DNA from 3 places in the Bacillus sp. 05T21 genome. Region 1 is predicted to be linked to each of the others. Evidence: riboswitches for the same ligand, from Rfam matches in the RefSeq annotation. Region 1 holds a riboswitch; each other region holds the start of a gene.
What was found. Region 1 has a riboswitch for magnesium ahead of mgtE (magnesium transporter). Riboswitches for the same ligand answer to the same signal wherever they lie in the genome.

Region 2: it holds a riboswitch for magnesium, as region 1 does, so the genes downstream of both, AC1DKZ_RS26695 (FtsW/RodA/SpoVE family cell cycle protein) here and mgtE (magnesium transporter) in region 1, are expected to answer to the same signal.
Region 3: it holds a riboswitch for magnesium, as region 1 does, so the genes downstream of both, AC1DKZ_RS05340 (P-type ATPase actuator domain-containing protein) here and mgtE (magnesium transporter) in region 1, are expected to answer to the same signal.

What each region holds. Positions count from the first base shown of each region.
Region 1 is NZ_JBFTMD010000017.1:99,331-103,627, reverse strand. Features, by position in the region: gene mgtE (magnesium transporter) at 447-1,775, opposite strand; M-box (ykoK) riboswitch at 1,987-2,163, opposite strand; gene AC1DKZ_RS23565 (S-layer homology domain-containing protein) at 2,863-4,297, opposite strand, start outside.
Region 2 is NZ_JBFTMD010000025.1:12,754-17,050, forward strand. Features, by position in the region: partial or broken gene AC1DKZ_RS26685 (choloylglycine hydrolase family protein) at 1-691, shown strand, start outside; partial or broken gene AC1DKZ_RS26690 (serine hydrolase) at 847-927, shown strand; gene AC1DKZ_RS26695 (FtsW/RodA/SpoVE family cell cycle protein) at 1,044-2,171, opposite strand; M-box (ykoK) riboswitch at 2,360-2,536, opposite strand; M-box (ykoK) riboswitch at 3,056-3,223, shown strand; gene mgtE (magnesium transporter) at 3,501-4,297, shown strand, end outside.
Region 3 is NZ_JBFTMD010000002.1:89,733-94,029, reverse strand. Features, by position in the region: gene AC1DKZ_RS05350 (glutathionylspermidine synthase family protein) at 1-465, shown strand, start outside; gene AC1DKZ_RS05345 (DUF350 domain-containing protein) at 462-848, shown strand; M-box (ykoK) riboswitch at 1,052-1,217, shown strand; gene AC1DKZ_RS05340 (P-type ATPase actuator domain-containing protein) at 1,572-2,297, shown strand; gene AC1DKZ_RS05335 (5'-3' exonuclease) at 2,430-3,296, shown strand; gene AC1DKZ_RS05330 (FbpB family small basic protein) at 3,484-3,624, shown strand; gene AC1DKZ_RS05325 (acyltransferase family protein) at 3,957-4,297, shown strand, end outside.

The DNA of each region.
Region 1 (4,297 bases):
GGTGGGATGAGAATGAGGTCAAATGCGATGTACAAACAAAACACCGAAGGTACGTTCTGTACATCAAGAATTTGAAATGGTATAATTTTCATAATAGACAAGTGAAAGTTTCTAAAACAATCTTGTTCTCTGAAAACATAATACATATGAGGTTGGAGTAACAAATTCTTCTACTCCGTAAAATGTATTGAGTCGTCAAGCACAAGACGCTAAAACACATTTGAGAACTACTAATCTGACTCGTTTGGTAATAGAACGAGTGCCGTATCTGCTATATGCACTGGATACGGAGTGGTGATGGCACACCGCAATCTTGCACGTCAGCGATACTAGAAATAGACTTCGCCTTTGGTAGCAAGAATCCCACTGACGTTAGTCAGCTTGTGGCTTTAGCCGTGGGAGCCTCAAGGGAACGAACCTAGGTATAGAAACTTAGTATAAATTTTTTATAAGCCTAATAACATTTTTGCAATGGTAAAGTACAGAATTAACCCCGTCCCATCGACTAATGTCGTAATGAACGGACCTGAAATAACAGCTGGATCCAACTTTAACTTATTTAGAATCAAGGGTAATACAGATGAAACAATAGACGACCAAATAACAATGAATAATCCAGTTATAGCTACAACTTGTGCGACTTCTGTACCTACGCCTAAAGTGTACGCACGAATTAATGCCGCCACGGCTAATGTAAGCCCAAGTAAAATACCTACTAATGCTTCTTTTTTCATAACACGAAATATATCTTTAAATTTCACCTCATTTAGAGCTACAGCACGAACCAATGTAGTTACGACCTGTGTACCTGTATTTCCACCAGTTCCAATTAACAATGGAATAAAGAAAGCCAGTGCTACTACATGAGTCAAAGTTTCTTCATAATGTCGAAGTACAGAACCAGTATATGCTTCCGCTACAAACAGAAGTAATAACCAACCTATACGTTTACGGTATATTTGCCAAATAGAGGTTTCAAAATATGGCTTATCTAATGGGGTGCTCCCTCCTAATTTTTGAATATCTTCAGTTGCTTCTTCTTCGAAAACATCCATTGCATCATCAAAGGTTATGATACCTATCATCCGATTATCTATCGTTGTTACAGGTATAGCAGATAAATCATAATCCATTAGCTTTTGTACAGCTTCCTGTTGGTCTAGATCCACTGAAACTGAAATGACATCTGATGCCATTATTGATGATAAATTCTTATCATCAGAAGCTAGCAATAATTCACGAATAGAAACAATTCCATTAAGCTGACCACGCGTATCAAGAACATAAATATACGAAATTGATTCTACCCCTGCCCCAATTTTTCTAATATGCGACAGCGTATCTTTCACTTTCCAATTTTCCCTGGCGGCAATATAGTCAATTGTCATCAGACTGCCCGCTGTTCCAGATTGAAAAACCAGCAGACTTCTAATTCTTTGTTGAGATTCTTCAGACATAAGTTGTATCAGCTTTTTAGCCTGAAGTGCATGAATTGAAAGAATTACATCAACAAGGTCATCAATAGATTGCCTTGCTAATAGCTCTTCACCTTTATCCAAAGGCAAATTGGTACAAATATTATATTGCTCCTCTGGAGTAAGGTAACTAAGAATTTTCGCACCTTTTTCAGTAGGAAAATATTTCATTAAAGATATCTGATCTTTATGATGAAAATCTTTCATTTCCATTGCAATATCATAGGATTGAGTTTTTATAAGCTCTTGCACTAAGTGTATGTCTTGTGTCTTTAATAATTGTTGCAAACATTTTTTCATCGTAATTCCTCCTTAAGGACAATGGTACTTGTTATCATTTTCCCACTTCTGGGAAAACAAATTTCTTAATAAATATGGGATCAATATCATCAATCATTAGTTTTCCCCCCTTTTATTAGAGATTTATTACAAATAAAATTTTGCATATAAAAAACCTCCCCTAGTGATTCAACTAAAGGAGGTCGATTTAAAAAAGACATAGCTAAATAAAGCTCATTCCCCCTAGTTGAGTTTTGGCACTATACAACGTAAAGGATGAATGATTCATCACTTAGCTATCTTAAGAAGAGCCTTAATCCGACAATTCCTGTTCTACCCATTGGCATCTTTCGATATTTTTGGGCAATAGCCTGTGTTTGTATAGGAGCCTCACCTAACAGGTTATAAATATTTAAAATTTTTTGTTTGTTTCGTGTTAAAGCATATCCACTATTTTTGAACTTGTCAAGTAATAAAAAAACCTATTTCTTCACTTTTTGATATCATAACATTCCCAAACCACAGATATAAACATCTGTATAATACTTTATTTTTATACAACGAATTTTACAATTTATGCAATAATTTTTATAAACTATAAACTATTAAATTAATTTATTTTTTTATTATTACACGTGTCCTGATGCTTTATTATTGAAGATTATTGTCCGGAAAAATTTTAAAAAACAAAAAACGCCCAATAGATAACAAAAATTTCAACTTGATTTCCTCTCACTTTCGATATAACCTGTATCTTGAAAAGGGATGAATTTTAAACTCATTATTTTCACATTAGATAAACACGCAAAATATAATTTGCTTATTAGTGCAATTAAAATATGTCTCTGTTGAGTGAGGCTCCTGTATAGTATCTACTATGCACAACCTGATATAGAAAGTGTTCAACAGATTTCGCAAGATTTAAAACAGGAATTACAGAAAAACAAACATTTTTAATGTATTTCATTCCAAATAAGATTTATACAGATAAAATGATATATAGATTTTCCATATGGATTCATCGAAATATTTGAAATTTAAATGCAAAAAAGTAGAAAGCATTCTTGCTAACAAGAATGCTTTCTGTTTTACACGATTTTTCTAGTATTTATTTATTTTTATTAAAAAAGATATAACTAGGGTCATAAAATAACCATTGATTATCACCAATACTTAACCATCCATTTTGTTCCTTATATACAGAATATGATTCATTTTTATTTAGTTTACGAATTACTTCATAAGTCGTCCCAGGTCCCTTGCGCAGATTTACACCAGAACCAGTTATGGTAACAACACCTATTGAATTATTGTTATCATTATTTAATACATGTAGCATTCTATTCAGAAAGGCAGCAGCTTCTCCGCGAGTGGCTGTACCTTTGGGCATAAATTCGTTTTTTTCATTTCCTTTTACAATCCCTAGTCCATAAACACGTTGTACAGCCTGTTTATCATACGCTAAGTTCTGATCAGTAAAAGGCAAGTCTACTAGCTTTCCAATAATATTTTTATACTGTAACGCTCGATCAATCATAATGACCACTTCATCACGCTTAATTGTGTCATTTGGAGCAAAAATATTTTTTCCCCTACCACTAATGATTCCAGCTGCTGCTGCACGATTAATTCCATCTATTAATGAGGGGTGTGCCGTATTAAGATCCGTAAAGTTTGAAGTACCCTCAGGCAACTTTAAGGATCTAGTAATAAATGTTGCAAATTCTGCTCGAGTAACAAGACGATCCGGCCAATATGAACCTTGTCCATCCCCTACCATAATCCCTTGCGATGCTAATTCACGAATATCCTTTTCATACCAACCACCGGTAATATCATCTTTATTGTTAGCGTTATAATAGTTTTTTGTACCAACTAAGAAATCATTCCAAGTATCTCTTTTAATCATTTTTGATGGACAAATTTTCCCGCTCCAATTTTGATGTTTAACCACATGATCTATAGTAATATCTAACTCCCTCATCAAATATGCTGTTAATTTACGAGCGTTATCCACAGCTTTATCATAGTTCCCATCACTATTTACAGCAATTTCAATTGCAATGGATTGTCTATTTCCAGTTCCATTCGTTCCATCACCTGCATGCCAACCGTTCTCATCTAAAGGTAGATGTTGATAAATCTCTTTATCATCCACTGTAAAGTGCCACGAAGCAGCACGATCTGTATTCCCTGTTGCTTGATTATATAAATATTGTGCGTGATTTTTTGCACCTGCCCCTGGGCTCTCATTATCTGTTTCATGAATTGTAATATATTTTGCATTCATCGCATATCCAGGACGAATATTATCGTTACCTTTTGGAACAATCCATTCTGTAAATGGTACACCATATATATTACTAGTAGTAGCTCTTTGTTTGATAAGTGAAGGCTTTGACCCTTTAAATTTTACAGAAGGCGACTTTATCCATTTGATTTCACCATCAGTTTGTATTTGAAACCAATCACCTGCCTGTGTTATAGCATCTAGTGTTTGGGGTTCTAAACTACCATTTTCTTTAAATTCATCAAATGGAGAT
Region 2 (4,297 bases), on a different contig from region 1:
GGCTCCATTTGATTTTGTGGCATGGAGTCTCACACAATTCAATTCTGTCAAAGAGTTAAAGAACTCTGTAGATAGTATTTCCTTTTGGGGTGTACCATTACCTGTTTTAGGGGGTACTCCACCGCTACATTGGATTTTAGCGGATAAATGGGGAGATTGTATTGTACTAGAGCCGACAACTGAAGGACTAAAGATATATGATAATCCTCTTGGGGTAATGACCAATAGTCCTGAGTTTAACTGGCATCTACAAAATTTAAGACAATATATCGGTCTTAAATCGCAGCCATATGCGCCAACACAATGGGGGAATGTACCATTAAGTGCTTTTGGACAAGGTTCAGGATCGATGGGACTCCCTGGGGATTTCACCCCACCATCAAGGTTTGTTCGGGCAGCATATGGCAAACAAAATATTCAAGGTATAGATAATGAAGAAGAGGGCATATCGGCCATTTTTCATATCTTATCAAATTGTGAGGTTCCAAAAGGTGGAGTAATAACGGAAGAAGGTACATTAGATAATAACATTTATACAAGCGCAATGTGTATAGAGTCTGGTACATATTATTACCATACCTATGATTGTAGACAAATTATAGCTATTCATTTATTTCATGAAAATTAAGATACAGATGAAATTAAAGCTTATCCGTTCCAGCGGAAACATAAGATATTTTATGAAAACTAATCAGATTTGGAATAACAAAAAAAAGAAAACTTAATTAAGTTTTCTTTTTTTATAGGCGACATGACAATACAAAAGTGGTCCAATTAAATTCAATATAAGAAAAATAACAAGTCAATATATTTCTAATCATTTTAGGTGAAGGGTATGTGATTGAGATGAATAATACATATAATGAAAAGACACATACATCGATTAAACAATTATTTAATAAGTTTTCACCAAAAGCTCCTGCCTTTTTTTTGTATTAAAATTAATATTCATACAGTTAAAAACCTAATTAGAAATTATTTGAACATAGATTGCTCAATGAGGTTAAATTTTATAATCTCCGAAAAATAGAATTATATAAAAATTATATATTATAATTATTAAACTTAATTTTATTGAAAATTGAAATATTAAGCAATATTCCTATTGCTATTAAATTGACCATTAAAGAACTTCCACCAAAACTAACAAATGGAAATGGAGTACCCGTAAGAGGAAATAGTCCCGTAATACCACCTAAATTTACAATGGATTGCATACCAATCATACATCCTATACCAATTGCTATAAAACTTCCGAATGGATCTACACATAGTTGTGCAATTTTTAAGGAACGAAGAACGATAGTCAAAACCCCTGCCAATACAATAAATACACCAATAAACCCTAGTTCTTCAGAAACTATTGCCATTATAAAATCAGTATGTGGTTCTGGAAGATAACCGGTTTTTTGAATGCTATTTCCGAATCCACGTCCAGTAATTCCTCCAGAGCCAATGGCAATAAAAGAATTTACAAGCTGATATCCTTTTCCTTGCGCATCAACAAAGGGATTGAGAATTGTAGTAATACGTGTCTTTTGAACTTCTGACAAGCTAAATTGAATTAAAAAGTACAAAAAAGGTAACCAAAAAATAGAACTGATTATAATTCTTTTAATTAATAGATTTACATTTATTCCAGAGCAAAGAAATATGCTAAAACCTATACCTAATATTAAAAGTGCAGATCCTAAGTTTGGCTGTTTATAGATTAGAAAAAAAATTGCAGCTAAAAAAAATAAAAGTTTTCCGCTACCACTCCAAATCTTTTTAGCTTGTTCTTGTCGTAATGCAAAAAAACGGGCTGTTACAAGTATTGTTCCTAATTTAAGAAATTCAGCTGGCTGTATTCCAAAGATCCATGATTGAGCATTATTTACCACTTTTCCTTTCCACAAAACCATAATTAATAAAAAAATTCCCCCAACCATAATACAGATAGAGACTATTCGTTTTTTCCATATTTCATATGGGAGAATAGCACAAACTATTAACCCAATTGTTCCTAAAAATAGCTTTGTTAATTGAGAATCAACAAAATGCCTACTGTTATAACCGTAATGTTGAACAGCAACAATGGAGCTCGCGCTATACATCATGATAATACCTAAAGTACATGTTATGAATAGAGGGAGGAGCAATAGATAATCGAGTTTTAATATTTTTTTCATTTTAATATCCTCCTGATTTACATTAACACTTAATATTACATTTGCTAATGAGTAGAATCTTGTTCTCATCAACTACTAAATAGTATTCTTGTTTTGAAAGATTCTATAGCTTACACCCTGTTTTCTTACGCAAAAATCCCCCCTAGTTACATACTAGGGGGGATTTAAATTGGCATGACTAAATAAAGCTTTCCTCCCCCTAGTAGAGCTTTGGCACTATACAACGTAAAGTAATGGAAATTGATTACTTAGCTATCTTAAGAAGAGCCTTAATCCGACAATTCCTGTTCTACCCATTGGCGTCTTTCGACATTTTTGGGCAATAGCCTGTGTTTGTATAGGAGCCTCACCTAACAGGTTTAGCAATATAAATTTTATGTATTTGTTTCGTGTAGCCAGCATAAATACTTTTTTTTTGCTTGTCAAGTAAGCATATTGCTAATTTTATATTCTTTATTGTTTTATGAATTTTGAGAAATAATGCAAGAAAATGTATTTAATCATCTCGTATAGATACTTATTTTCGGCCTGTAGTGTATAATTTGATTAAGTAGTTTAATCATATAAATTTGATAAACAGTAAAGAAGATTTTAATCATAAAATAAGATTTTTGAAGAATTTTCTTTGAAGTACGGTATGACTAATAATTCAACTCCTGCTATAAAGTTACAAATAAATCATAAACAATAAGTTTCCTATACGAAATTTCATATATTTTATAACGTTTCTTCGAACTAATTGTATATAAATTTTATATCTTTTAAGTTGAATTTCAAATTTACAATAGAGTCGAATTACATTTCTCTAAAAAAGAATTTATTATGAATCGAATCGAAAGTTAGTTGACAAATATTAAATTCTGGTTTAAATTTTGAAGTAATTCAATAATCTTTGTTAGGTGAGGCTCCTGTATAGAGAAACGCTGCTGCCCAAAAATGTCGAGAGACGCCAATGGGTCAACAGGAACGGTCGGATTAAGGCCCTTTTTAATGTAGCTGGTTATAAAAACCTATGCTATACAGTGCTAAAACTCAACGAGGGAGTGGTATACGATTTGATAGAAAGGCACCTCTGGGATTTTTGCAGAGCTGTCTTAATAATCATTTATTTGTATTGTAAAAAACCTTTACTCCTTTTTGAGTAAAGGTTTTTTTGTTTAATGTTATTTATTTTTATCTTGTCTATATTCAAAAAGGAGGTAGTTCTAAATAATAAATTGATTGCAATGTAACTATTAATGCTCTAATAAAAATTTTAGACAGATAAAATAACACAAAACCACTCATGAAACTCTAGAGTCTCCCTTAGCAATATAAGGAGGAGTTAACATGAAGAAATTATTAAATGAATTACTTGTAACCCAAAATAATTTGGATGCAGAGAAAGTTTTACGTCATCCGTCGTATGATGTTGCACAAGAAGTAAAACGGTTTTCAATTGAAGATCAAGTCATATTACTAGATAAGATTCCTGTATTAAAAAGCTCAAAAATTCTTCAACATTTGAGTACAGAAGAAAAATATAATATCTTAATTCACTTATCTGAAAACAAAGCTAAAAAGTTACTAGATTTACAACCGATTGATGAAACAGTAGATCTACTTCTAGCGGTTCATCCGGAAAAACAAGCTAGATTAATGGCGTATTTAAATAAAATCACAAAACATAATGTAAAAAAATTAATGGCTTTCAAACCTGAAACGGCAGGAAGTCTTGTCACAAGTGATTTTGTTGCAGTTAGAGGGAATTGGTCAGTAAAAATGACATTGAAGTACATTAGGGAGCATTCTGAAAATGTAGAATCAATATCTTATATCTATGTTCTTGATAGTCATGGTTATCTTAAAGGAATCGTTTCCATACATGAGTTATTACTAGCAGCAGATGAAGAAATATTATCTACTATCATGATTCAAGAGGTAATTTCAGTACACGCTGAAGTTGATCAGCAAGAAGTTGTAAAAAAGCTACTGAATTATAATTTAGCAGCATTACCCGTAACAACAGCAAATAATGAAATGATTGGTATTATAACATTTGATGACGTAATGAATGTTATGGAAGCAGAAGCTACAGAAGATATCCAAAAGTTAGGCGGAAGTGAACCGTTAAATCAATCTTACTT
Region 3 (4,297 bases), on a different contig from region 1:
CCTTTGTCGGCCTTTTTACTTCAGCCGAAATCAATTCAATGTCTTATTTGGGGATTAGCAGAAGAAGGTGCTTTTTACACAAGTGAGGAACAAAAGTGGATTAAAGAATATATGCTTCCTACATATTTAGAGCCAGATTTATTTTTGGGGAAAAGTCCTTTCGTTCAAAAACCTTCGTTCGGTAGGGAAGGTGACACGATTACGATTCGTGATAAGGATACAAATATTATGATTCGAAATGCACATGAAACGTATAAATCGTCACTGCCTATATTTCAGAAATATACAGAGCTTCCAGTTGTATTTTTGGAAACTGAAAAAGGAATTGAGAAGCTGTCGTACGTGTTTGGGGCTTTTTTAATTGCTGGAAAAGCGAGCAGCATCGGTATACGTGCCGGGGAAAAAATTACGGGAAATGAATCGTATTATTTACCGGTAGGTATTAAGAAGGAGGAAAATAAATGATTAATTTTTTACTATATTTAGCAGTATCACTTGTACTTTTGTGTATCGGTCTTTTTCTTATGGAAGTGACAACGAAAGTTAAGGAATTTAAGTTAATGGCTCAAGGGAATAAAGCGGTAAGCTATGTACTTGGAGGAAGACTACTTGGTCTTGCTATCGTTTTATATTCAACGGCTGCTAATTCTATTTCAATTCTTGATATGGTTTCATGGGGAGCTGTTGGGATCTTAGCTCAAATTATTGTCTTTTATTTAGCGGAATGGCTTACACCACGTTTTAATATTAATAAAAGTCTTGAAGAAGATAATCAAGCAGTTGGTCTTTTCCTTATGTTTTTATCACTTTCCATCGGAATTGTAATTGCTGGTTGTGTAACGTATTAAAACCCTTACATTTTAACGTAAGGGTTTTATTTTTCATTTGCTAATTTTTTGCAATATGTGTTCAATTAATTTATGTAGCCGAACGCTGAGCAGGATGCGTATTAGTGTACTAAACTCGAGATAGTTATTGTAATAAGGAAAAGTTTCCATACAAAGTGTTGACATCTATTTTAAATAAGAGTAACATTTTCTATGTAATTATAATAAGTCTCTGTTAGGTGAGGCTCCTGTATAGAGAAATGCTACTGCCCAAAAATGTCGAGAGACGCCAATGGGTCAACAGGAATGATCGAATTAAGGTTTTTCTTAACGTAGCTGGTAATGAACCTATGCTATACAGTGCTAAAACTCGGCGAGGGAGAGGTCCATAGATTTCTAATTGTATTATATTAGGAATCGCTTATTTGTGTATGCAAAGACCTTTGCTCTCTTATGAGTAAGGGTCTTTTTTGTTAGCAAGCTATGAGTAATTTCATAGTATAGATTATAACTAAAAAATTAAAGAGGAGGTGAGGAGCATGTCAAATTCTGACTCGGTTCCGTTACCCATATACTTCAAATCAAAAATATATGATGTAGGCAGGAAACGACTTGTTCCTCCCTCTATATTTATCATAATGTAGCGTTTATTCGAGTATTTAAGCGCTAGACACTTTCACAGTAAAGTGGATAAATTGAGAAACAAAGCGTTTCTTCCTATGTTGTAAAGGAGGAGACGATAATATGTTATATGTAAATAAGAGTGTGGGTAACACTTCGTATAAATTAAGTAAAAAAGCAATGAAAGAACAAACAATGCTTCAAAAAAATAAAGATTTATTAATTGAAATCGCAACAAGAGATGTAAAATCTGTATTTGCGTATTTTAAAACAACAAGAGACGGACTATCTATGAAAGAGGCACAAAAGCGTATTCAAGTATACGGCCGAAATGAATTAACTTCAAAAAGAGCGCGTATTACGGAAGTAATGATGAAGCTAAGTGGAATGATCCCAGGTCTTTCAAAACAAAATATGGGTGATGAATTACAATGTGAAACAGTTACTGTTTCTAGAGTAGCTGGCTGTAGCGTAACAGGGCTAAACAGTGAACTAAAAATGATGAAATTACCAGTACAAGAGCTTGTACCTGGAGATATGATTTTTCTTGCAGAGGGCGATACAGTGCCAGCAGATGTACGTATTATTTATGCAAATGATTTATTAGTAAATGAATCTATGCTGACAGGAAACGATGCTAGTATTGAGAAATTTGAAAGTTGCTATCATCTTGAACGTAAACGATTTATTCCATTAAAACGGATGAAAGACTATAACCCACTTGAACTTGAAAATGTATGTTTCAAAGGTACGTATATTGTTGACGGAAATGCAAAGGCTGTAGTTGTTTCGACAGGTAAAAATACGTATTCAGGAATACTTCATACTTGCTGCGGTAGAATGTCTTAATGTGTTAATGATGCTAAATATACAAAAACAATGTATAATAGACAAAGTTGAACAAAAACGTAGAATGGTAATCTATATATAACCTTACGTGATAACGTGAGGTTATTATTTTTTGTTAGTAGGAGAGGAATTATGAAAAAAGTATTATTAGTTGATGGTATGGCACTATTATTTCGTGCTTTTTACGCAACAAGTGTATATGGACAATTTATGAAACGACAAGATGGTACCCCGACGAATGGGATTCATGGTTATATGAAGCATTTATTAACAGCAACACAAGCAATCGAACCAACGCACATTGTAACGTGCTGGGATATGGGAAGTACGACATTTAGAACGGAATCTTTCTCGAATTATAAAGCAAATCGTGCAGCACCGCCGGAAGAATTAATTCCGCAATTTGATTTAGTGCAAGAAATGACTGCGAAATTATCTATGCCTGTAATCGGTATGAAAGGTTATGAAGCGGATGATTGTATCGGTACGCTTGCAAAACAATATTGCAATGAAGCGGAAGTTTATATTTTGACAGGTGATACAGATTTACTTCAACTTGTTGATACGAATGTTACAGTTATGCTTCTTCGTAAAGGAATTGGAAATTACGAGTATTACACACCGGAAAAAATCATGGAAGAGAAAGGTGTAGAACCTTGGCAAATTGTTCATGCGAAAGCTTTCATGGGTGATACAAGTGATAATTATCCGGGTGTAAAAGGTATTGGTGAAAAAACAGCGTATAAGCTGATTCAAGAATACGGGACAGTATCGGCAGTGCTAGAAAATATAGCATCATTAACGAAAGCGCAGCGCACAAAAATTGAAAGTGATTTAGAGAATTTAAATATCTCTTTACAATTAGCGCAAATTCATTGTGAAGTTCCAATTGCATGCTTATTAGAAGAAGGGTTACACACAATGGACGAAGAAAAACTACGCTTTGTTTGTAACGAAATGAATTGGGGAAGACCTGAAATATTAATTAATATGCTTTAAAGAGCATGGAAAGGTTGATCAAATATATTTTTGATTAACCTTTCTTTTTTTGTTCACAAAGTTGTCAGAAAATAAACGGAATTTTCATCTGAAGTTCAAATGGAATTCACAACAATCAATTATTATAAGAACACACAGATAATTCCTTATCTTTTATATAAACCATCCCCCAAGGAGGAAAATAAACATGCGAAAAAAAGTGAGAAAATCCTTTAAACAATTATTAATAGAAAATAAACAATCCCTACTAACTAATAAAGAGAATATGAAAGAAATTGAAGAACGGATTGAGAAACGACATGTAGCATATAATGGTGCTAATAATTAAATAAAATAAAAAAGATAGCCTATAAATAAAGGCTATCTTTTTTATTTTATATTGAAAAAACACTAGTCCTCTCTTTAATTTTGTAAGTATGCAACATATTTTTATAGTGTTTTTCTAACAATATTACCCATTTTTTGAGGTTGAAATTGGTATATACCAATTTTTAAGATTTACTATTCATAATATTACAAAAAATGTTACAATACACTCAAATTTATACTATAAAATCATTTTAATATGAAAAATTGGAATGAAAAGAAAGGAGAGGAATATGAATAAAGATGTCGCTTTGAAATGATTATTATCATTTCATTAGGAGTTGATGTAAAACGATGGAGAGGCATGAAGAACTGGATTCTATAAGAGGAATTTCTTCATTGGTAGTAATGATTGGTCATTATTTGATGATTTTCTCAGCATTTCAAAATTACAGTTATGAAGATAATAAACCATTTGTTGTATATCTATTAAAAGAAACGCCTGCACGTCTTATTTTTAGTAGTGGTAACGAATCTGTTATTATCTTTTTTGTTTTGAGTGGATTTGTTTTGTATGAATCTATTCAAAAAACAAATAGTAGCTATGGATCATACCTTTTAAAACGTATATGCAGAATATACATTCCATATATTGTGGCAATAGTCATAGCTATTATATGCCAGACTACAATAAG